DNA from 3 places in the Modestobacter sp. I12A-02662 genome. Region 1 is predicted to be linked to each of the others. Evidence: predicted binding sites of a transcription regulator. Region 1 holds the regulator's gene; each other region holds the start of a gene.
The links. The regulator LexA, encoded in region 1, represses DNA repair genes until DNA is damaged. The targets are predictions, from matches to a motif close to TCGAACANNTGTTCGA.
Positions count from the first base shown of each region.

Region 1 (7,352 bases):
TGCGCGGCTGGGGTGAGTCGATGAGCCGGCAGGCCGGTGGTCGGGTCGCCGGCGGTGGCGGCATCGGTACCCGCGGTCCCGGTGAGACGAAGATCGAGACCGACCGGCGCCGCATCCGGGCCCGGGTGTCGAAGCTACGCCGGGAGATCGCCGGCATGGCCACGGCCCGCGCCACCCAGCGGTCCGGCCGGTCGCGCAACGCCGTCCCCAGCGTGGCGATCGCCGGCTACACCAACGCCGGCAAGTCCAGCCTGCTCAACCGGCTCACCGACGCCGGTGTGCTGGTCCAGGACGCGCTGTTCGCGACCCTGGACCCGACGGTCCGCCGGGCGGAGACCCCGGACGGGCTGGAGTACACGCTCACCGACACGGTCGGCTTCGTGCGGCACCTCCCGCACCAGCTCGTCGACGCGTTCCGGTCGACGCTGGAGGAGGTGGCCGAGGCCGACCTGCTGCTGCACGTCGTCGACGGCTCCGACCCCGACCCGATCGGGCAGATCAACGCGGTGCACACCGTGCTCGGCGAGATCGACGCGAGCGCGGTCCCCGAGCTCATCGTGGTCAACAAGGTCGACGCGATGAGCGAGGAGGACGTCCTCCTGCTGCGCCAGGCGCTGCCCAACGCCGTGTGGGTCTCCGCCCGCACCGGCCAGGGGATCGAGGCGCTGCGGGACGTGGTCGCCGCGCGGCTGCCGCACCCGCAGGTCGACGTCGAGGTGCTCCTGCCGTACTCCCGCGGTGACCTGGTGGCCCGCGTGCACCGGGACGGCGAGGTGCTGGAGGAGCTGCACGAGGCCGACGGCACGCGCCTGGTCGCGCGGGTCGAGCCGGCGCTGGCCGCTCTGCTGGACGACTTCACCGCCCCTGTCGCAGGTGTGTGACGGGTCCTCCCGGTGTCCCGCCCGCGTGGCGGGACACCGGGAGGATCACGGGGAGGTCACGGCCCCGGTACCGTGAGGCCGTGAACCCCGGTGCGGTACGGCAGACGGCGGACCCCGCCGGGAGCCCGTCCGTACCGGCGGGCACCCGGGTGATCGGCATCGGCCGGCCGGCGTGGTGGGTCCTCCTCCTCTCCGCGCTCGCCACCGTGGGCATCACCGCGGAGCTGCTCAGCCGGGGCTGGCTGGAGCGCATGGACCTGCGGGTCTCCGAGGTCGTCAGCGACTGGGACCTGCGCAACGGCGACGCCTACTGGCTGGTCTGGGCGTTCACGCAGGCCGGTGGCCGTGGGTTCATCCTGATCGTCCTGACGGTCCTGGTCGGCTCCCTCCTGGTCCGGGAGCGCACGGTGGTGCCGCTGGTGCGGGTCCTGCTCGCGTTGGCCCTGCTCACCGCGGTGGTCTACGCCTTCAAGTGGGGGACCGGGCGCACCGCGCCGGCGTTCCCGGGGTCGTTCTTCCACCGGGACGGCGCCAGCTACCCCTCGGGGCACGTCGCGAACGCGGTGCTCATGTGGGGCGTGGCCCGCTGGCAGGCCGTCGAGTTCGCCCTGGCCCCCTGGGTGCAGCGGGTCTTCTGGGCGCTGAGCGTCTTCGGGCCGCTCGCGACCGGGGTGGCGATGGTCGCGCTGGACTTCCACTGGGTCACCGACGCGGTGGTGGGGCTGACCGTGGGGCTGCTGCTCTTGGGCGTGGTTCACGCACTGGACGCAACCCTGCTGTCACGCTGGGTTCGTGCCCGCGCCGGCCGAGCCCCCGCCTGACCGCGCCGCGCGCCGGCTGCGGTCCGGCGGCGCGGCGTTCGCCGTGCCGTTCGTCCTGCTGCTGAGCCCGGCGCCGGCGCTCGCGGACACCACGGCGTCCGCTCCCTTCGGTGCAGCTGTCACCCGCTGCGAGATCACCGATCCGCGACTGCCGGAGCTGTCCGGCCTCGCCGGCGCCGGCGAGTCGATGCTGGCCATGAACGACGGCGGGGAGCGGGCGCAGGTGTTCGTGCTCGACGGCGCGTGCGCCGTCGGTGACGTGCGCTCGGGTGCGGTCGACCCGTACGACCCCGAGGACCTGGCGCTGGGTGCGGACGGCACGCTCTGGGTGGCCGACACCGGTGACAACGCGCAGAACCGGGAGACGGTCGCGCTCATCAGCCTGCGCACCGACGGCTCGAGCACCCTGACCCGGCTGACCTACCCCGACGGGCCGCACGACGCCGAGGCGCTGCTCCTGGCCCCCGACGGCACGCCCTACCTGGTCACCAAGGAGGTCCTCGGTGCCAGCGGGGTCTACCGGCCGGACGGGCCGCTCACCGACGGGGCCACGCTGGGGATGACGAAGGTGCTGCAGCTCGGGCTGACCCTCACCGGGACCCCGGGCGGCCCGGTCGGCCGGGCGGGCCAGCTGATGGTGACCGGGGGAGCGGTGTCCGCGGACGGGCAGCGGGTCGCCCTGCGCACCTACACCGACGCCTACGTCTGGCCGTTGTCCGGCTCCGACGTCGCCGGCGCGCTCGCGGGGGAGCCCGTGCGCGTGGCACTGCCGGACTCGCCGCAGGGGGAGGCGATCGCCTTCGCCGCGAACAACCGGGACCTCCTCCTCGCGGGGGAGGGGCTGCCGTCCCCGGTGACCCTGGTCCCGGCCGGCGCGGATACTGCTCCGACGGCGGCCGGCCCCCGGTCGTCGGCCGCTCCCGTGGCGGGCCTGGTGCGCGACGTGTCGCCGTGGACGGCCGGCGTCATCGCCGCGGTGGTCGCGACCGTGCTCGTCTGGCTCGGGGGGAAGCTGCGCCGCCGCAGGGAGTGACCCGCGGCGGCGCGCTCCTCCTGGCGATCAGATGCGGCGCAGGACGCTGACCACGCGGCCGAGCACGGTCGCGTCGTCGCCGGGGATGGGCTCGTACGCCGCGTTGTGCGGCAGCAGCCAGACGTGGCCGTCGCGGCGCTTGTAGGTCTTGACCGTCGCCTCGCCGTCGATCATCGCGGCCACGATCTCGCCGTTCTCGGCGGTGGGCTGCTGGCGCACGACGACCCAGTCCCCGTCGCAGATCGCCGCGTCGACCATCGAGTCGCCGGCCACCTTGAGCATGAACAGGGTGCCCTCCCCGACCAGCTCGCGGGGCAGCGGGAAGACGTCCTCGACCGCCTGCTCGGCCAGCACCGGACCACCGGCGGCGATGCGCCCGACCAGGGGCACGTAGGTGGCGGCCGGCGGAGCCGCCTCGTCGCCGCCGGACGTGCCCGCCGCGGCGCCCGGTCCGTCGGCGCCCAGCGCGGCGGCGTTGTCGCCGGGGAGGCGGACGTCGAGCGCGCGCGGCCGGTTCGGGTCGCGGCGCAGCCAGCCCTTGCGCTGCAGCACCGACAGCTGGTGGGCGACCGAGGAGGCGGAGGACAGCCCCACCGCCTCACCGATCTCACGGACCGAGGGCGGGTAGCCGCGCCGCTCGATCGAGTCGCGGATGACCTCCAGGACGCGGCGCTGGCGCTGGGTGAGCCCGTCGCCGGCCTCGGCCCGGTCGGGGAACGCGCGGACGGCGCCGCCGGGCTCCGCGGACCCGGCCGCGGCACCGTTCGCCGGCCCGGCGGCCCGCTTGCGGCGTGCGGGACCGGCTCTGCCGTCCGTCGAGCGGTTGTCGACCGCCATGACCCCTCCTCGTCCGGCTGCGGCCCGCGCAGCTCCCCGGCGACGGCCCGGCCGCTCGGTGCGCGGGCGGGCTGCGTCGTCTCGATCGCACCCGAACGGTAGCGCCATCGGCGGTCGTGTTCAAACACGTGTTCGAAGGAGCGCCGTGTCGGCGCGTTCCCGTCGGTGCCGTGCGGTAGACATCCGCCAGCGTTCGATTCGAACACCCGTTCGATCACGCTCGCCCCGACCGAGGAGTTGGCTAATGGTCACCGTGCAGCGCAGTGTCGTCCCGCCGTCGCCCGTGCAGGCGTACGCCAGGCAGCCCTCCGCCGGTGCGCCGGGGCCCGGGCGCCGCGCCGTGCGTCCCGCCGGTCGCGCCGTGCGTCCCGCCGGTGCGGCCGGAGGGCGGGGCGTCCGCTGCGGAGGCTGTGCCGCCGGTCGTCCGGCACCGCGTGGCGCCGGCCCTGAGTCGTGGGACCGCCCGCCCCTGCGGCTGACCCGGCGCGGGCGGCGGGTCGTCGCGGGGCTCTCCATCGCGATCGGGCTGGCCGTGGCCGTGGCGACGGCGACGGTCGTCGCCGCCGAGCCGGGTCCCGCGCTGCGGCTGGCCGGCGGGCACACGGTGGTCGTGGAACCCGGGGACACCCTCTGGGCCATCGCCGTGGTCGTGGAGCCGGAGCAGGACCCGCGGGCGGTGGTCGACGCGATCCGTGACCTCAACGGGCTCGGCGGGGTCGCGCTCGAGCCGGGGCAGGTCCTGCACCTCCCCTGAGCGTGGCCCCGGCCGGCCTCGGCAGGGCCGGGTGGAGCGGTGGACGGCATGGAGCGGTGGACGGCGCCTGCCGCGCCGTGTGCGGCGGTTGGGACGGGCGTCGCCCGATGGGTCCGATGGGACGGCTGCGCGACACGCCTCGTCCGAGCTTGCGTACCCGTGGGGCCGGGCATACGGTTCCAACACAACATGTTGTGGTTACACGGACGAAGTTCGTCCACAACCGCTCCACACGTTCTCCCCGCGGCGTCCACCGGATGTCCCCGGGTGGGTCCACAGGACGGGTCCACCGGCCCGTTCGCAGACAGTGCCAGAAGCTCGCCCGCCAGCCGGCGTGACACCCGCGAGAGGAGATGAGTCGACGTGCGTTGCCCCTTCTGCCACAACCCGGACAGTCGTGTCGTCGACTCCCGGGAGACCGACGAGGGCGTCACCACCCGCCGCCGCCGGTCCTGCCCCGGCTGTGGCCGGCGGTTCACCACCGTCGAGGAGGCGGTGCTGGCCGTCGTGAAGCGCAGCGGCGTGACCGAGCCGTTCAACCGCACCAAGGTGATGGCCGGGGTGCGCCGGGCCTGTCAGGGGCGACCGGTCGGCGAGGACCAGCTGCAGCTGCTGGCGCAGCAGGTGGAGGACGCCGTCCGCGCCACCGGCGCGGCCGAGGTGCCCAGCCACGAGGTGGGGCTGGCCATCCTGCGCCCGCTGCGCGAGCTGGACCAGGTCGCCTACCTCCGCTTCGCCAGCGTCTACCACGCCTTCGACTCCCTCGAGGACTTCGAGAAGGAGATCACCGAGCTGCGCGCCCGGCACCTGCCGGGCGGCACTCCACCGCTGCCCGGCATGCAGCCGGACCTCCCGGCCCCGCGCCGGAAGGGCGGCGGCCGGGGTCAGACCACCACGTCCGGCGACGCCGCCGGCCCCTGAGAACTGTCAGTACCAACCGCTACACACGTCAGGCAGCACCCATCGCGGCGCTTCCCCCGCCGCAGCCCCACCACAGGGAGAGCTCGAACACCATGACCGAGACCGAAGACCGCCTGTCCACCCGTGCTCGTCGCGGCGGGAAGGCGCCAGCCCGGGGGAAGGGCCTGAAGGTCAAGCGGGTCTTCACGACCGCGGGCGTGCACCCGTACGACGCGGTCGCCTGGGAGCGCCGCGACGTGGTCATGACCAACTGGCGGGACGGCTCGATCAACTTCGAGCAGCGCGGTGTCGAGTTCCCGTCCGAGTGGAGCATCAACGCCACCAACATCGTCACCACCAAGTACTTCCGGGGCGCGGTCGGCACCCCGCAGCGGGAGACGAGCCTGCGGCAGCTGATCGACCGGGTCGTGCTGACCTACGGCGAGGCCGGCCGCGAGCACGGCTACTTCGCCACCGAGGGCGACGCGGAGGTCTTCGAGCAGGAGCTGACCTGGATGCTCCTGCACCAGTACTTCAGCTTCAACAGCCCGGTCTGGTTCAACGTCGGCACGAGCGCCCCGCAGCAGGTCAGCGCCTGCTTCATCCTCGCCGTCGACGACACGATGGACTCGATCCTCAACTGGTACCGCGAGGAGGGGTTGATCTTCAAGGGCGGCTCCGGCGCGGGTCTCAACCTCTCCCGCATCCGCTCCTCCAAGGAGCTGCTCTCCTCCGGCGGCACGGCCTCCGGCCCGGTCTCCTTCATGCGCGGCGCCGACGCCTCCGCGGGCACCATCAAGTCCGGCGGGGCGACCCGGCGGGCGGCGAAGATGGTCGTCCTCGACATCGACCACCCCGACATCGAGGAGTTCATCGAGACCAAGGCGCGCGAGGAGGACAAGATCCGCGCGCTGCGGGACGCCGGGTACGACATGGACCTCGGCGGCCGGGACATCACCAGCGTCCAGTACCAGAACGCCAACAACTCGGTCCGGGTCAGCGACGAGTTCATGCGCGCGGTCGACGAGGGCGCCGACTTCGGCCTGCGGGCCCGGTCCGACGGCTCGGTCCTCGAGACCGTCGACGCCCGTGAGCTCTTCCGCAAGGTCACCAAGGCGGCCTGGGAGTGCGCCGACCCGGGCATCCAGTACGACGACACGATCAACGACTGGCACACCAACCCCGAGACCGGGCGGATCAACGCCTCGAACCCGTGCTCGGAGTACATGAGCCTGGACAACAGCTCGTGCAACCTGGCGTCGCTGAACCTCATGAAGTTCCTCGCCGCCGACGGCACCTTCGACTCCAGGAACTTCGTGAAGGCCGTCGAGCTGGTCATCACCGCGATGGACATCTCGATCTGCTTCGCCGACTTCCCGACCGAGCCGATCGGTGAGACCACCCGCGCCTACCGACAGCTGGGCATCGGCTACGCCAACCTCGGCGCGCTGCTGATGGCCACCGGCCACGCGTACGACTCGCGGGGCGGCCAGACCCTGGCTGCGGCGATCACCTCGCTGATGACCGGCACCGCCTACCGCCGCTCCGCCGAGCTGGCCGGCATCGTCGGCGCCTACGACGGCTACGCCCGCAACGCCGACGCGCACGCCCGGGTCATGCGCAAGCACGCCGCGGCCAACGACGCGGTGCGTCCGGTCGGCGCCGACGACGCCGACGTCCTCAAGGCCGCCACGGCGCAGTGGCAGGAGTGCCTGGCGATCGGCGCCGAGCACGGCTGGCGGAACGCGCAGGCGTCGGTGCTGGCCCCCACCGGGACCATCGGCTTCATGATGGACTGCGACACGACCGGCATCGAGCCGGACTTCTCGCTGGTCAAGTTCAAGAAGCTGGTCGGCGGCGGCTCCATGCAGATCGTCAACCAGACGGTGCCGCGGGCGCTGAAGAGCCTGGGCTACCAGGACGAGCAGATCGAGGCGATCGTCGAGTACATCGCCGAGCACGGGCACGTCGTCGACGCCCCGAGCCTGCGTCCCGAGCACTACGAGGTGTTCGACTGCGCGATGGGCGAGCGGGCCATCTCCCCGATGGGCCACGTCCGGATGATGGCGGCCGTCCAGCCGTTCATCTCCGGCGCCATCAGCAAGACGGTCAACATGCCCGAGACG
Region 1 covers NZ_JABGDE010000010.1:146,172-153,523, reverse strand. Annotated here, with positions in the region: gene hflX (GTPase HflX) at 1-881, shown strand, start outside; gene HL189_RS16185 (phosphatase PAP2 family protein) at 962-1,702, shown strand; gene HL189_RS16180 (hypothetical protein) at 1,674-2,735, shown strand; gene lexA (transcriptional repressor LexA) at 2,763-3,572, opposite strand; gene HL189_RS16170 (LysM peptidoglycan-binding domain-containing protein) at 4,105-4,326, shown strand; gene nrdR (transcriptional regulator NrdR) at 4,690-5,247, shown strand; gene HL189_RS16160 (vitamin B12-dependent ribonucleotide reductase) at 5,340-7,352, shown strand, end outside.

Region 2 (7,352 bases), on a different contig from region 1:
CACGCGCAGGCTGTTGCCCCCGGCGAACTCGATGCTGAAGTTGAACCCGCGCACCAGCATGGCCAGGGCGCACAGCGCCACGACGACGGCGGTGACCTTGAACCAGAAGCGGCGCTTGCCCACCGCGTCCAGGCCGGCCTCGCCGTTGTAGAGCCGGTGGACCAGCGAGGCCCGCGGCGCGAGCGCCGCGGCGTTCCGGTCCACGCCCTCCGCGGGCAGTCCGGCGTCGGCGAGTGCCTGGTCACCGGTGCTGTCACCGGCGGCCTCGGCCCGCACGTCGACGTCGTCGACCTGCTCGTCGGCCGCGGAGCCCACGGGCACCGGGGTCTCCGCGGCGTCGCTGCGGTCGCGGGGGGTCATCGGGTGCTCCCGTTCGTGCTGCTGCTCCCGGCGCCGACGAGTTCCCGGCCGGGCCGGGGAGCCGCCGGGCGGCGGCTGTGGTCGACGTTGCCGAGGCCGGAGAAGCGGGTCGTGCCGAAGGCCTTGACCCGGCTGAGCACGGCCATGAGCGGATGGGTGAAGAGGAAGACGACGATCAGGTCGAGCACCGTCGACAGGCCGAGGGTGAAGGCGAAGCCCTTGACGTCGCCGATCGCCAGCCAGTACAGGATCGCCGCGGCCAGGAAGCTCACCGCGTCGGCCGACAGGATGGTCCGGCGGGCGCGGACCCAGGCCCGCGGGGTGGCGCTGCGCAGGCTGCGGCCCTCGCGGATCTCGTCCTTGAGCCGTTCGAAGTACACGACGAAGGAGTCGGCGGTGATGCCCACCGAGACGATGAACCCGGCGATGCCGGCCAGGCTGAGCGCGAAGCCGATCTCCCGGCCGAGCAGGACCAGGCAGGCGTAGACGACGACCGCGGACAGCACGAGGCTGGCGATCATCACCAGGCCGAGGATCCGGTAGTACAGCAACGCGTAGACGAACACCAGCGCGATGCCGAGGGCCCCGGCGATCAGGCCGGCCCGCAGCTGCTCGCTGCCCAGCTCCGTGGAGATCGACTGCGCCGTCGCCTGGGTGAAGGTCAGCGGCAGGGCGCCGTACTTCAGCTGGTTGGCCAGCTCCGTCGCCTCGGCCTCGGAGAAGTTGCCGGTGATCTGCGTCGTGCCGCCGGCGATCGCGCTGTTGATCGTCGGCGCGGAGACCACCCGGCCGTCGAGGGTGATCGCCACGTTGTTGCCGACGTTGGCCGCGGTGTACTCGGCCCAGGCGGCCGACCCGGCCGAGTTGAAGTCCAGGTTGACCACCCAGGCGCCGGTGGTGGCCTCGGTGCCCGCCGTCGCGTCGGTGATGTCGGTGCCCTCGATGACCGCCGGGCCGAGCAGGAACTTCGCGGTGCCGTCGTCGAAGCAGGCCGCGATGTGGTCCTCGGCCCGGTCGACGGTCGTGGTGGTGGTGTCGCAGGTGAGGGTCGCGTAGGCCGCCGCCGCCTGCTCCTGGGTCACGACCGGGGCGTCGGCGTCGGGGATGGTCGGGTCGATGGCCGCGCCGCTGCCGGTGGCCGCCGGGTCGGTGGTGGCCGGCGCGGACTCGGTCGGCTCGGCGGCGTCGGTCGGCTCGGCGGCGTCGGTCGGCTCGGCGGCGTCGGTCGGCTCGGCGGCGTCCGTGCTCTCGGCTGAGTCCGTGGGCTCGGCGGCGTCGGTGCTCTCGGCCGGGGTGGCGGCCTCCGGGCCGGCCAGGACCGGACGGAACCGAAGCTGCGCGGTGGCCCCCAGCTCCCGGGCCTGGTCGCCGTCCTCCCCGGGGACGGAGATGACGATGTTGCTGTCGCCCTCGGTGACCACCTCGGCCTCGGCGACGCCGAGGCCGTTGACCCGCTGCTCGATGATCTGGCGGGCGAGCTCGAGGTCCTCGGTAGCGGGCGCCTTGCCGTCGGGCGTGCGGGCGGTGAGCGTCACCGTGGTGCCGCCCTGCAGGTCCAGGCCGAGCTGCGGGGTGCGCTGGTCACCGGTGAGGAAGATCAGCGCGTACATCGTGGCGATGATCAGGACGAACGCCGCGAAGTAGCGGCTGGCGCGGAGCTGTGGGGCGGCCATGCGAGCGCCGCGTCAGCGGGTGGGGTCGGTGGGGTCGCCGTCGACGAACCCCGTGGAGTTGCCGCTCGCGTTCGGGCCGCCCACCGGGGTGCGGACCTCCATGACCGCCGGGCGGGCCACGGTGATGACGACGCCCGCCGCGATCTGCAGGTCGACGGTGCCCTCACCCAGGCCGGCCACCGTGCCGTGGATGCCGCTGGTCAACATGACCGGCGTGCCGATCGTCAGGGACTCCTGCAGTGCCTGGGCCTTCGCCTGCATCTTCTTGCGCTGGCGGGCCGGCAGCACGATGAGCAGCACGAAGGCCAGGGCGAGCAGGACGAGCGGGAAGAGCTGTTCCACGACTGGTGAGCCTCTCTACCGCGGCGGGGGTCGCGCGGTGGGTGCGGCCCGGGGGTGGGCCGCTCGGGTACGTCGGCGCCGGCGCGTGGTGGCACCGGACGCGGCACGCCCACCCGGGCACTCCCGGGTTGCGCGCCAACGCCGGTGAGTCTAGGCGTCGAACAGCGTCTGTGACGAAGGCCCGTCCGGTGTCGCGTCCCCTGCTCCCCCACTGAGCGCAAGACCACCACGGGGCACCGCGTACCCCAGGTGACGGAAGGCCGCCTCGGTGGCGACCCGCCCGCGGGGGGTGCGGGCGAGCAGCCCGGCCCGCACGAGGAACGGCTCGCACACCTCCTCCACGGTGTGCGGCTCCTCCCCCACGGCGACCGCGAGCGTGGCGACCCCGACCGGCCCGCCGCCGAACTTGGTCACCAGCGCGTCGAGCACCGAGCGGTCGAGCCGGTCCAGGCCGAGGTCGTCGACGTCGTAGAGGGTCAGCGCGGCCCGGGCCACCTCGAGGGTGACCCGCCCGTCGGCCTTGACCTCGGCGAAGTCGCGCACCCGGCGCAGCAGCCGGTTGGCGATCCGGGGCGTGCCGCGGGAGCGGCCGGCGATCTCGGCCGACCCGTCGGGGGTCAGCTCGACGCCCAGCAGGTCGGCGCTGCGGGCGAGCACCCGCTGCAGGTCGGCGGTCTCGTAGAACTCCATCTGGCCGACGAAGCCGAACCGGTCGCGCAGCGGCCCGGTGAGCAGGCCCGCCCGGGTGGTGGCACCGACCAGGGTGAACGGGTTGATCTCCAGCGGGATGGCGGTGGCGCCGGGGCCCTTGCCGACGACGACGTCGACCCGGAAGTCCTCCATCGCCATGTACAGCAGTTCCTCGGCGGGCCGGGCGATGCGGTGGATCTCGTCGATGAACAGCACGTCGCCGGGCGCGAGGTTGGACAGCATGGCCGCGAGGTCGCCGGAGCGCTCGATGGCCGGGCCGCTGGTGATCTTCACCGCCGTCCCGAGCTCCGAGCCGATGATCAGCGCCAGGCTGGTCTTGCCCAGCCCGGGGGGCCCGGACAGCAGCACGTGGTCCGGCGGCCGGCCTCGTCGCTTCGCGCCCTCGAGCACGAGGTCCAGCTGACGGGCGACCTTGGGCTGGCCGATGAAGTCCGCGAGCGAGTGGGGGCGCAGCGCCGACTCGACGACCCGCTCCTCGTCCCCGGCCGACGCGGCGACGGAGAAGTCCCGGGTGGCGCCCTCGGCCGCCTCCCCGGCCAGCGACCGGTCGAACGGCGCGCTCACGACCCGCTCCTCACGACCGGCCCAGGATCTGCAGGGCCCGCCGCAGCAGCACCGCGACCTGGACGCCGCCGTTCGCGGCCTGCTCCTCGGCGACCGGCTCCAGGGCGGCGAGCGCGGTCTCCGCCTCCCGGCCGCTCCAGCCCAGCCCGATCAGCGCGGACACCAGCTGGTCGCGCCACGGCGCCACCGGCGTGACGGCAGGCAGGCCGGCCGCGGCCGGCCCGTCGAGCTGGGTGTCGGTGCTCGTTACGCCGAGCCGGTCGCGCAGCTCCAGCACCAGGCGCTCGGCGCCCTTCTTGCCGATGCCGGGGACCTGCATGAGCGCCTTGAGGTCGCCCATCGACACGGCACGGCGGACCTCGCGGGGCGGGTGGATGGCCAGCACCGCCTGGGCGAGGCGGGGGCCGACGCCGTTCGCGGTCTGCAGCAACTCGAACAGCTGGCGCTCGTCGTCGTCGGCGAAGCCGTACAGGGTCAGCGAGTCCTCGCGGACGATGAGGCTGGTGGACAGCCGGGCCTGCTCCCCCACCTGCAGCCGGGCGATGGTGCCGGGCGTGCACTGGACGGTGAGCCCCACCCCGCCGACCTCGACCACCGCGCCGTCGGGCGACACCGCCGCGACCCGGCCGTTCACGCTGGCGATCACCGGGCCACCCCCGTCCAGCGGGGCAAGGTGCGGGCGCCGGGCAGCGGGGCGCCGATCCCGCCGGCGAGCGCGGCGGTGCGCAGCCGCTGCTGGGCCGGGGCCCGCCAGACGTGGCAGATGGCCAGCGCCAGCGCGTCGGCGGCGTCGGCCGGCTTCGGTGGGCTGGCGAGCCCCAGCACCCGGGTGACCATGAGGGTGACCTGCTCCTTGTCCGCGCGGCCGCTGCCGGAGATGGCGGCCTTGACCTCGCTGGGCGTGTGCCAGGCGACCGGCAGGTCCGCCTGGGCGGCGGCCAGCGCGGCCACCCCGGCGGCCTGCGCGGTTCCGGTGGCCGTGCCCTTGTTGTTCTGGGTGAAGACCCGCTCGATCGCCACGGCGGCGGGCCGGTGCTCACGCAGCAGCGCGGTCACCGCGGTGTGCACCTCCAGCAGCCGGAGCTCCAGGTCGAGGTCGGGGTGCGTGCGGAGCACGCCGACCCCCACCGCGGTCGGTCGCGCGCCGGGGCGCCCCTCGACCACGCCCCAGCCGCACCGGGTGAGCCCCGGGTCGATGCCGAGCACCCGCATGAGCACACCCCCACCATCGCACGAACACGTGTTCGATGGGAACGCTAACCGGGAGTCGGGGCTCGACGCGGACACGACACGCGCCACCCGGGCTGAGCGGGGGACGGCGTCCTACAACTTCTCCATGACCGCGTCGGGCACGTCGTAGTTCGCGTACACGTTCTGCACGTCGTCGAGGTCCTCGAGGGCGTCGATCAGCCGGAACACCTTGGCCGCGCCGTCCTCGTCGAGCTCCACCTGCACGCTGGGCACGAACCCCGCCTCGGCCGAGTCGTAGTCGATGCCGGCGTCCTGCAGCGCGGTGCGCACGGCGACCAGGTCGGTCGGCTCGCAGACCACCTCGAAGCTGTCCCCGAGGTCCCGCACCTCCTCCGCGCCCGCGTCGAGCACGGCCATCAGCACGTCGTCCTCGGTGTTGCCCGCCGCGGGCACCACGACGACGCCCTTGCGGGAGAAGAGGTAGGACACCGACCCCGGGTCGGCCATCGAGCCGCCGTTGCGCGACATCGCCGTCCGGACCTCCATCGCGGAGCGGTTCTTGTTGTCGGTGAGGCACTCGATCAGCACGGCGACACCGCCTGCGGCGTAGCCCTCGTAGGTGATCGACTGGTAGTCCACGCCACCGGCCTCGAGCCCCGCGCCGCGCTTGACCGCGCGGTCGATGTTGTCGTTGGGGACCGAGGTCTTCTTCGCCTTCTGGATGGCGTCGTACAGCGTGGGGTTGCCCGCCGGGTCACCGCCGCCGGTGCGGGCCGCGACCTCGATGTTCTTGACCAGCTTGGCGAAGAGCTTGCCGCGCTTGGCGTCGATGCCGGCCTTCTTGTGCTTGGTCGTCGCCCACTTGGAATGGCCGCTCACTTGCTCTCCTCGCTGGCGCTCGTCGACCGCGTTCGCGGTGCTGCTGTGCTGGATGGTGAGCTCGCGAGCTCGCTCACTTGCTCTCCTCGCTGGCGCTCGTCGACCGCGTTCGCGGTGCTGCTGTGCTGGATGGTGAGCTCGCGAGCTCGCTCACTTGCTCTCCTCGCTGGCGCTCGTCGACCGCGTTCGCGGTGCTGCTGTGCTGGATGGTGAGCTCGCGAGCTCGCTCACGATTTCTCCTCACTGCCGGCGCCGACGGCGGCACCGGTCGAACTCAGGTCCTCGGCGCGGGCGGCCTGGACCAGCTCCACGAACAGGGCGTGCACCCGGGGGTCCCCGGTGAGCTCGGGGTGGAAGCTGGTGGCCACGAGGCGGCCCTGGCGCACCGCGACGATCCTACCGTCGGCCGGTCCGCCCTCGACCCGGCCGAGGACCTGCACGTCCGCCCCGGCGGCCTCCACCCATGGCGCCCGGATGAACACCGCGTGCACCGGCCCCCCCTCGACGCCGGCGATCGCCACCTCCGACTCGAACGAGTCCACCTGCCGGCCGAACGCGTTGCGGCGCACGGTGACGTCCAACCCGCCGAGGGTCTGCTGGTCGGCGGGGGCGTCCAGCACCCGGTCGGCCAGCATGATCATCCCGGCGCAGGAGCCGTAGACCGGCAGCCCTCCGGCCACCGCGGCGCGCAGTGGCCCGAGCAGCCCGAACCGGTCGGCGAGCTTGGCCATCGTGGTGGACTCCCCGCCGGGCAGGACGAGCCCGTCGACCGCGGCCAGCTCCTGCGGCCGGCGCACCGGGACCGCCACGGCGCCGGCCGCGTGCAGCGCGGCCGTGTGCTCCCGGACGTCGCCCTGCAGCGCCAGGACCCCGATGCTCGGCGCGCTCACCAGCCGCGGGTGGCGTAGCGCTCGCTCTCCGGCAGCGTGCTCACGTTGATCCCGACCATCGGCTCGCCGAGCCCGCGGGAGACCTTGGCGATCACGGCCGGGTCGTCGAAGAAGGTGGTGGCCTGCACGATCGCGGCCGCCCGCAGCGCCGGGTCGCCGGACTTGAAGATCCCCGAGCCGACGAAGACGCCCTCGGCACCGAGCTGCATCATCATCGCGGCGTCCGCGGGGGTGGCGATGCCGCCCGCGGTGAAGAGCACGACCGGCAGCTTGCCGGCGCGGGCCACCTCGACGACCAGGTCGTGCGGCGCGCGCAGCTCCTTGGCCGCGACGAACAGCTCGGTCTCGTCCAGCGTGCCCAGCCGCTTGATCCCGGCGCGCAGCGCGCGCATGTGCCGGGTCGCCTCCACCACGTTGCCCGTGCCGGCCTCGCCCTTGGAGCGGATCATCGCCGCGCCCTCGGCGATCCTGCGCAACGCCTCGCCCAGGTCGGTGGCGCCGCAGACGAAGGGCACCGTGAAGGCGGACTTGTCGATGTGGTGCGCCTCGTCGGCCGGGGTGAGCACCTCGGACTCGTCGATGTAGTCGACGCCGAGCGCCTGCAGCACCTGCGCCTCGACGAAGTGCCCGATCCGCGCCTTGGCCATCACCGGGATCGAGACCGCCTCGATGATGCCCTGGATCATGTCGGGGTCGCTCATCCGCGCGATGCCGCCCTGGGCACGGATGTCGGCGGGGACGC
Region 2 covers NZ_JABGDE010000005.1:266,286-273,637, reverse strand. Annotated here, with positions in the region: gene secF (protein translocase subunit SecF) at 1-360, opposite strand, end outside; gene secD (protein translocase subunit SecD) at 357-2,033, opposite strand; gene yajC (preprotein translocase subunit YajC) at 2,046-2,375, opposite strand; gene ruvB (Holliday junction branch migration DNA helicase RuvB) at 2,526-3,626, opposite strand; gene ruvA (Holliday junction branch migration protein RuvA) at 3,661-4,296, opposite strand; gene ruvC (crossover junction endodeoxyribonuclease RuvC) at 4,293-4,862, opposite strand; gene HL189_RS08825 (YebC/PmpR family DNA-binding transcriptional regulator) at 4,974-5,720, opposite strand; gene pdxT (pyridoxal 5'-phosphate synthase glutaminase subunit PdxT) at 5,948-6,610, opposite strand; gene pdxS (pyridoxal 5'-phosphate synthase lyase subunit PdxS) at 6,607-7,352, opposite strand, start outside.
Region 2: the regulator LexA is predicted to act here: its motif matches at 4,883-4,898, upstream of ruvC (crossover junction endodeoxyribonuclease RuvC).

Region 3 (7,352 bases), on a different contig from region 1:
GCGACCGCGGCGCTGGCCGGCCGGGACCACGTGCTGCCCGACGACGTCCAGGCCATGGCCGTCCCGGTGCTCGCCCACCGGCTGCTGCTCACCCCCGACGCCACGCTCGCCCGGCGGGACGCGCAGCGGGTGGTCACCGACCTGCTCGACACCGTCCCGGTGCACGGCGGGCGCTGACCGGTCCCGGCAGGCTCCCGATGGCGCACAACCGGCTCACCGACGCCGCGTCCTCGCTCACCCTCCGCGGCCGCTGCCTCGTCGCCGCCGGTCTCACGCTGGGCGTGCTCGGCGCGCTGCTCGGTGAGCGGTCGCTGATCCAGCTGGCGGTGTTCGTGCTGGCGCTGCCCGTCCTGTCCGCGGTCGGCGTGGCCCGGCAGCGCTTCCGCATCGCCACCCGCCGCACCGTCACCCCGGCCCGGGTGCCCCGCGGCGCGGACGCCGAGGTGCTCCTGGAGATCGCCAACACCGACACCCGGTCCGGTGGGCTCTGGCTGCTCAGCGAGCAGGTGCCCGCGCACGTCGGGGTGCGGCCCCGGTTCGTGGTGGAACGGCTGGCGCCCGGCGCCTCGGCGGCCTTCCGCTACCGGGTGCACGGCAGCCGGCGCGGGCGCTCCCCCCTGGGCCCGCTGCGGCTGCGGCTGGTCGACCCGTTCGGGCTCGTGCTGCGGACCGCGGCCGGCAGCGACACCGGCACCCTCCTGGTCGTGCCGCGGGTGCGGCCGCTGGTGGGCAGCGGCCCGCTGGCCGGCAGCGGGGGCAACGACGGCGAGGGCGCCCGCCGGTCGATCGCCGTCCACGGGGAGGACGACGTCAGCACCCGCGAGTACCGGCACGGCGACGACCTGCGGCTGGTGCACTGGCGCGCCACCGCCCGCACCGGGGAGCTGATGGTGCGCCTGGAGGAGCGGCCGTGGCGGGCGGCGGCCACCCTGCTGCTCGACACCCGCGCCGCCGGCCACCTGCTGGGCGGGGCGGTGACCGGCCCCGCCGGCGACCCGGCCCCGCCCTCGGACTCGCTGGAGTGGGTCGTGGAGGCGGCGGCCGGCATCGGCACCCACCTGCTGCGCCGCGGTGCCGGGCTGCGCGTCGTCACCGACGGCGGCGAGCTGACCCCGGCCGCCGGCCGCGGGCGGCTGGGGTCCGAGGAGCTCCTCGAGCAGCTCGCCGAGCTCAGCGCCTCGCGTGTCCGCGGGCTCGACCTGGCGGTCGACGCCTTGCGCCGGGTGTCCGCCGAGGGTCCCGCGGTGTGCCTGCTCGGGCTGCTGGACCCGGACGACGTCGCCCCGCTCGCGCGGGCCCGCTCCGGCCCCGGAACCGACGTCGCGGTGCTGGTCGACCCCGCCGCCTGGCTCGACGCCGGGGCCAACCGGGGGCGCCGGGCCACCTCCTCCGCGGCGCGCAGCGAGCTGGTCGCGCGCCAGCAGCGCACGGCCGACCTGCTGCGTGCCGCCGGCTGGCAGGTGGTCCTGATGCGCCCCGACCAGACCGTCGAGCAGGTCTGGCAGCTGATGCGCCCGACGCCCGCCGGCCGCGCCGCGCACCCGACGGGGATGCCGTCGTGAGCGCGCACGACGGGGTCCCGGACCGTCCCCGGCCCCGGCCTGGCACCGCGGTCGCCGCCGCCGCAGCGGTCCTGCTCGGCTCGCTGGCGCTGGTGCCGGTGTTCGCCGCGGGCAGCTGGCTCCCGCCGGTGGTCGTCGCCGTCCTCACGGTGGGGCTCGGTGGGGTGCTGCTGCGGGCGGTGCTCGCCCGGTGGGCCCTGCCCTCCGCGCTGGGCCGGCTGGTGCCCCTGGGCCAGGCCGGGCTGGCGCTGTGCGCGCTCACCGCCGTCTTCACGCCGGACGACGCCTGGGCCGGCGTGCTGCCCACGCCGACGAGCGTCGGGGACCTCGCCGGGCTGCTCCTCGACGGCGCCGCCGAGATCCGCGAGCAGGCCACGCCCGCCCTGCCGCTGACCGGGCTGGTCGCCCTCACCACCGTCTTCGTCGCGCTGGTCGCCCTCGCCGTCGACCTGCTCGCCGTCCCGGCCCGCCAGCCGGCGGTCGGCGGGCTCGGGCTGCTCGTCCTCTACTGCGTCCCGGTCAGCACGATCACCGGGCAGGTCTCGCTCATCGCGTTCCTGGCGCCGGCGACCGGCTTCGCCCTGCTGCTGTGGGCCGACCAGCGGGACCGGCTCACCGAGGGCGCGCGGGCCGGCGCCGGGTCGGCGCTGGGGACCGGCACGCTGCCCGCGCTGCGCACCGGCGTCGTCGCGCTGGTGGCGGGGATCGTGCTGGCGGCCTTCGTCCCGACGCTCAGCGAGGGCTCGCTGGCCACCGGCCTCGGCGGCGGCGCGGGCGGCGGCAGCACCGGGTCCGCGCTCGACCCGGTCGCGGAGATGCGCGGCGACCTGACCCTGCCCTCGCCGCGGGAGCTGTTCCGGATCGACGCGTCGGTCCAGCAGCCGGGGTACCTGCGGGCCGTCGTCCTGGACCAGTACACCGACACCGGCTGGCGGATGAGCAACCTCGACGGCTCCGAGTCGGTCGCCGAGGACCCGACGCTCGCCCCGCTGCCCGGCCGGGTGGCGTCCCGCCCGGTCGCCGCGGAGATCACCGTGGTCGGTCACGACGACCGGTTCCTGCCCTCGCTGTACTCCCCGCTGTCGGTGGAGGTCGACGGGCCCTCCGACAACCGGTGGCGCTTCGACGAGTGGACCGGCACGGTCTTCGGCCGCGGGGTGACCACGGCGGGGCTGACCTACCGGGTCACCGCGGAAGAGCCGGAGCCCGCGCCGGAGGAGCTGGCGGCGGCACCGGAGGTCGCCCCGGGCGACCCCGTCGCCGAGCGCTTCGGGCAGCTGCCGCCGCTGGACCCCAGCGTCCCCGCGCTCGTCGGCGAGCTCACCGCTCCCGGGCAGACGCCGTACGAGCGGGTGATGGCGGTGCACCGGCACCTGACCGACCGCGCCAACGGCTTCCGCTACAGCCTGTCCACCGCGCCGGGCACCACCGGCGACGACCTCGCCGACTTCCTCCGGCTCAAGCAGGGCTACTGCGAGCAGTACGCCGGTGCGATGGCCGTGCTGGTCCGGGCCGCCGGGGTGCCCGCCCGGGTGGTCCTCGGGTACACCACCGGGTCCGCGCAGGAGGACGGCACCCGCGTCGTGACCACCGACGACGCGCACGCCTGGGTGGAGGTCTGGTTCGCCGACCTGGGCTGGGTCCCGTTCGACCCGACCCCGATCGCCGCGGCGCGGGCGGTCGAGCTGCCCTGGGCGCCCCGGGCGGACGCCGACACCCCGGAGGCCGCCGCGCCCGCCGCCCCGACCGCCACCGCGCCGGTGCCCGCCGGTCCCACCGCCCAGCTCGACCGCGACGACCAGTACGTGCCGCCGCTCGCCCTGCCCGCCGCCGAGCAGGCCGACCGACTGACCCCGGTGCTCACCGGCGGAGGGCTGGCCGTGCTGGTCCTCGCCGCCGGGCTGGTGCCGTGGGCGGTCCGCCGGCGCCAGCGGCGGGCCCGGCTGGACGACGGCCGGCCCGGCGCGCTGTGGGAGGAGCTGCTGGCCACCGCCACGGACCTGGGCGTGCCCGCGCCCGCCACGGCCACCCCGCGCCAGCTGGCCCGGCAGCTCGCCGAGCGGGTCGCCGACGTGGACCGGTCCGCCGTGGCGGCGGTGCGGTCGCTGGCGCTCGCGGAGGAGCAGTCGGTCTACGGGCGTCCCACCCCGGGCGCCCCGGACCCGGGGCTGCGGGACGCGGTGCTCACCCTGGAGCAGGCGCTGGGCGCGAGCGTCCCCCGCGGCCGGCGGCTGCAGGCGGCGCTGTGGCCGGCCTCGACGGTGGGCGCGGCGACCCGGTGGCTGGCGGCCCGCACCCCGCGGCGGCTCCGCTCCGCCTGAGAAAGGACCCCGTCCTCCTCACCCCTCGCAAGCTCGGGGCGAGCCTCTGGACGGGGCCATCGAGGCACGAGGTGGGGCGGGACGACGGCAGCCGCCGTCCCCGTGGGGACGACGGCTGCCGATGTGTGCTGCCGGCTGCGGCTACTGGTCGTAGCGGCGGCGGAAGCGCTCCTCGAGCCGGTTCTTCAGCGGCTGACGCCGGGCCTTGGGGGCGCGGCCACGCCCGGCCGCGGGGCGCCCGGGGGCTCCCCCGGCCTCGACGGCCCCGGCCGCGTGCTTGTAGTTCAACAGGCCCAGGACCGCGCCGCCGAACATGACCAGGAAGCCCAGGACCCCCAGGACCACCTGCGGGACGACCGCCCCGAGGACCAGGACCGCCAGCCCGACGACCACCAGGAGAGCGCCGAGCTGGACCTTGCGGCGGGCCTTCAATCGGGCGTCGCCGGTGCGGACGGTCGAGGCGAACTTCGGATCGTCGTCGACGAGGGCGCGCTCGATCTGCTCCAGCAGACGCTGCTCGTGTTCAGAGAGCGGCACGTCGACCTCCAGTTGCACAATGCAAGAAAGCCACCGGCGGCAGTCCGCCCGCGGTGACACCGAGGATACGAGTCGTTTGCGGGCAGCGAAAGGCGAGCGACCACCGACACACCCGTACGGGAGCCCGTTCTTCCGCCTGGCGGTGCCGGGCGGGCTGCGGCGCAGGTCAGCGACGTGTTCCCGGGCCGCCGGCCGGCCCGGCCCCGGGGACGCTCCGGCGGGTGAGCAGCGTCGCCGGCCGGACCGCGCCCGCGCCGAAGCGGCGGGACGCCCGGTCGGCGGCGAGCTCGGCGTCCCGGCGCCCGTGCTCGCGGGCCCCGAGCTCGAGCTGGCGGGCGGTGCCGTCGGCCTCCACCAGCCCCTCGGCCCGCACCCCGACGAGCCGGATCCGGGCCCGCTCCAGCCCCAGCGCGTCGTAGAGGGCGCGCGCGGTGTCGTAGAGCTCCTGCCCCACGTCGGTGGGCACCTTGAGCGTCCGCGACCGGGTGATCGTGGTGAAGTCCGCGAACCGCACCTTGAGGGTCACCGTCCGGGCCAGGACGCCGCTCGAGCGCAGCCGGCCCGCCGTCCGCTCGGCCAGGTGCAGCAGCTCCCGGTGGACGACGGCCGGGTCGTCGACGTCGGTGCCGAAGGTCTCCTCCGCCCCGGTCGACCGGTCCGGCTCGTCGGGGACCACCCGCCGCGGGTCGCGCCCCCAGGCCAGCTCGTGCAGGTGGGCGCCGGCCGCGGGGCCGACCGCCCGCTGCAGCGTCCGCACCGGGACGTGCGCGAGGTCCCCGACCGTGCGCAGCCCCAACCGGAGCAGCACCTCCTCGGTCTTCGCCCCGACGCCCCACAGCGCCCCCACCGGCAGCGGGTGCAGGAACCCCATGACCTCGGCCGGCCGGACCACGAGCAGCCCGTCGGGCTTGGAGCGCGTGGAGGCCAGCTTGGCGACGAACTTGCTCGGGGCGACCCCCACCGAGCAGGTGATCCCCTGCTCGTCGAAGACCCGGGCGCGGATGTACTCGGCGATCGCCACCGGGTCGCCCAGCCGCCGGCCGGCTCCGGAGACGTCGAGGAACGCCTCGTCCAGGCTCAACGGCTCGACCAGCGGCGTGATCGACCGGAACAGCGCCATGACCGACCGCGAGACCTCGCCGTAGAGGGCCAGGTCGCCGGGCAGCACGGTGGCGGTCGGGCACAGCCGCAGCGCCCGCGAGGTGGGCATGGCGCTGTGCACGCCGTACGCCCGGGCCTCGTAGGTGGCCGACGTGACCACCCCCCGGTTGCCCGTGCCGCCCACGATCACCGGCTTCCCCGCCAGCTCGGGACGCCGCCGCACCTCGACGCTGGCGAAGAACGCGTCCATGTCGACGTGCAGCACCCTGCAACCGGCAGCACGAACCGACACACCGAGCCCCTTCCCCACACCGCACCGGCTTCCCCCGGCACGGCCCTCCGCGCGACCGTCTTCCCCACGGCCTTCGAACACTTGTTCGACATGATCACACTAGCGGTCGTGCCGCTCGGCGGCCTGCTACGACGCAGCGACGGACCAGGTGCGTCGAGTCGATCTCAGCGGTAGGAATGCCCCGGGAGCGCCGGCCGGCGGTCCCCCACTGGACGATCGGAGAAGCCATGGCGCTCGACGACGACGACATGACCAGCACCCAAGGGCCGGCCGACGGCGGCGCCCAGGGCACGCCCGGCACCCACGACGGCGGGGCCGACGGTGGCGCGGACGGCGGGGCCGATGGCGGTGCGGACGGCGGGGCCGACGGCGGGGCCGACGGCGGGGCCGACGGTGGCGCCGACGGTGGCGCGGACGGCGGTGCCGATGGTGGCGCCGACGGTGGTGCGGACGGCGGCGCGGACGGCTCGGCCTGAGCGTGCCTGACCTCGGGAGCCAGGGCCGGGCGCCGTCCTCCTCGGAGGGCGGCGCCCGGCCCGCGCTGCGCCGCTGCACGGCGATGGACCCGCAGGTCTTCACCGAGCAGTACTGGTCCCGGCGGCCGTTGCTCACCCGCGCCGAGGACACCGGCGGGTCCTTCCGGGACCTGCTGACCCTGGACGACGTCGACGAGCTGCTGTCCCGGCGCGGCCTGCGCACGCCGTTCCTGCGCATCGCCAAGGACGGCAGGGTGGTCGACACCCAGCGGTTCACCACCTCCGGCGGCGCGGGCGCGGAGGTCGCCGACCAGGTCTCCTCCGACGCGGTGCTCCGGCTGTTCTCCGAGGGCAGCACCGTGGTGCTGCAGGGCCTGCACCGGCTCTGGCCGCCGCTCATCGAGTTCGCCGACCAGCTGGCCGCCGACCTCGGGCACCCGACCCAGGTCAACGCCTACGTGACACCGCCGTCCTCGCGGGGGTTCAGCCCGCACTACGACGTGCACGACGTCTTCGTGCTGCAGGTCGCCGGCGAGAAGCACTGGACCATCCACGAGCCGGTGCTCCCCGACCCGCTGCGCACCCAGCCGTGGAACGACCGCGCCGAGCAGGTCGCCGCGGCCGCCGAGCGGGAGCCGGTGATCGACGCCGTGCTGCGCCCGGGCGACGCGCTCTACCTGCCGCGCGGGCACCTGCACTCGGCCGTCGCGCTGGGCCGGACCAGCGCGCACCTGACCATCGGCGTGCACCCGGTCACCCGCTGGTCGGCCGCGGAGGCGGTCCTGGACCTGGTCCGCACCCTGGCCGGCGACGACCCGGAGCTGCGCCGGTCGCTGCCGCTGGGCGTCGACCTCACCGATCCGGACGCCGTGGCCGACGACGTCGCCGCGGTCCTCGCCGGGCTCGAGCACGCGCTCCACCGGATCGACCCCGCCGTCGTCGCCGACCGGGTCCGCGCGCGCACGTGGGCCCAGGTGCGGCCCGAGCCGGTGGCCCCCCTCGCCCAGTCGACCGCCGCCGCGGAGCTGACCGCCGACACCGTGCTGCGACTGCGTCCGCGCCT
Region 3 covers NZ_JABGDE010000005.1:160,860-168,211, reverse strand. Annotated here, with positions in the region: gene HL189_RS08360 (AAA family ATPase) at 1-177, shown strand, start outside; gene HL189_RS08355 (DUF58 domain-containing protein) at 198-1,562, shown strand; gene HL189_RS08350 (transglutaminaseTgpA domain-containing protein) at 1,559-3,883, shown strand; gene HL189_RS08345 (DUF3040 domain-containing protein) at 4,025-4,420, opposite strand; gene dinB (DNA polymerase IV) at 4,587-5,786, opposite strand; gene HL189_RS08335 (BatC protein) at 6,041-6,289, shown strand; gene HL189_RS08330 (cupin domain-containing protein) at 6,292-7,352, shown strand, end outside.
Region 3: the regulator LexA is predicted to act here: its motif matches at 5,887-5,902, upstream of dinB (DNA polymerase IV).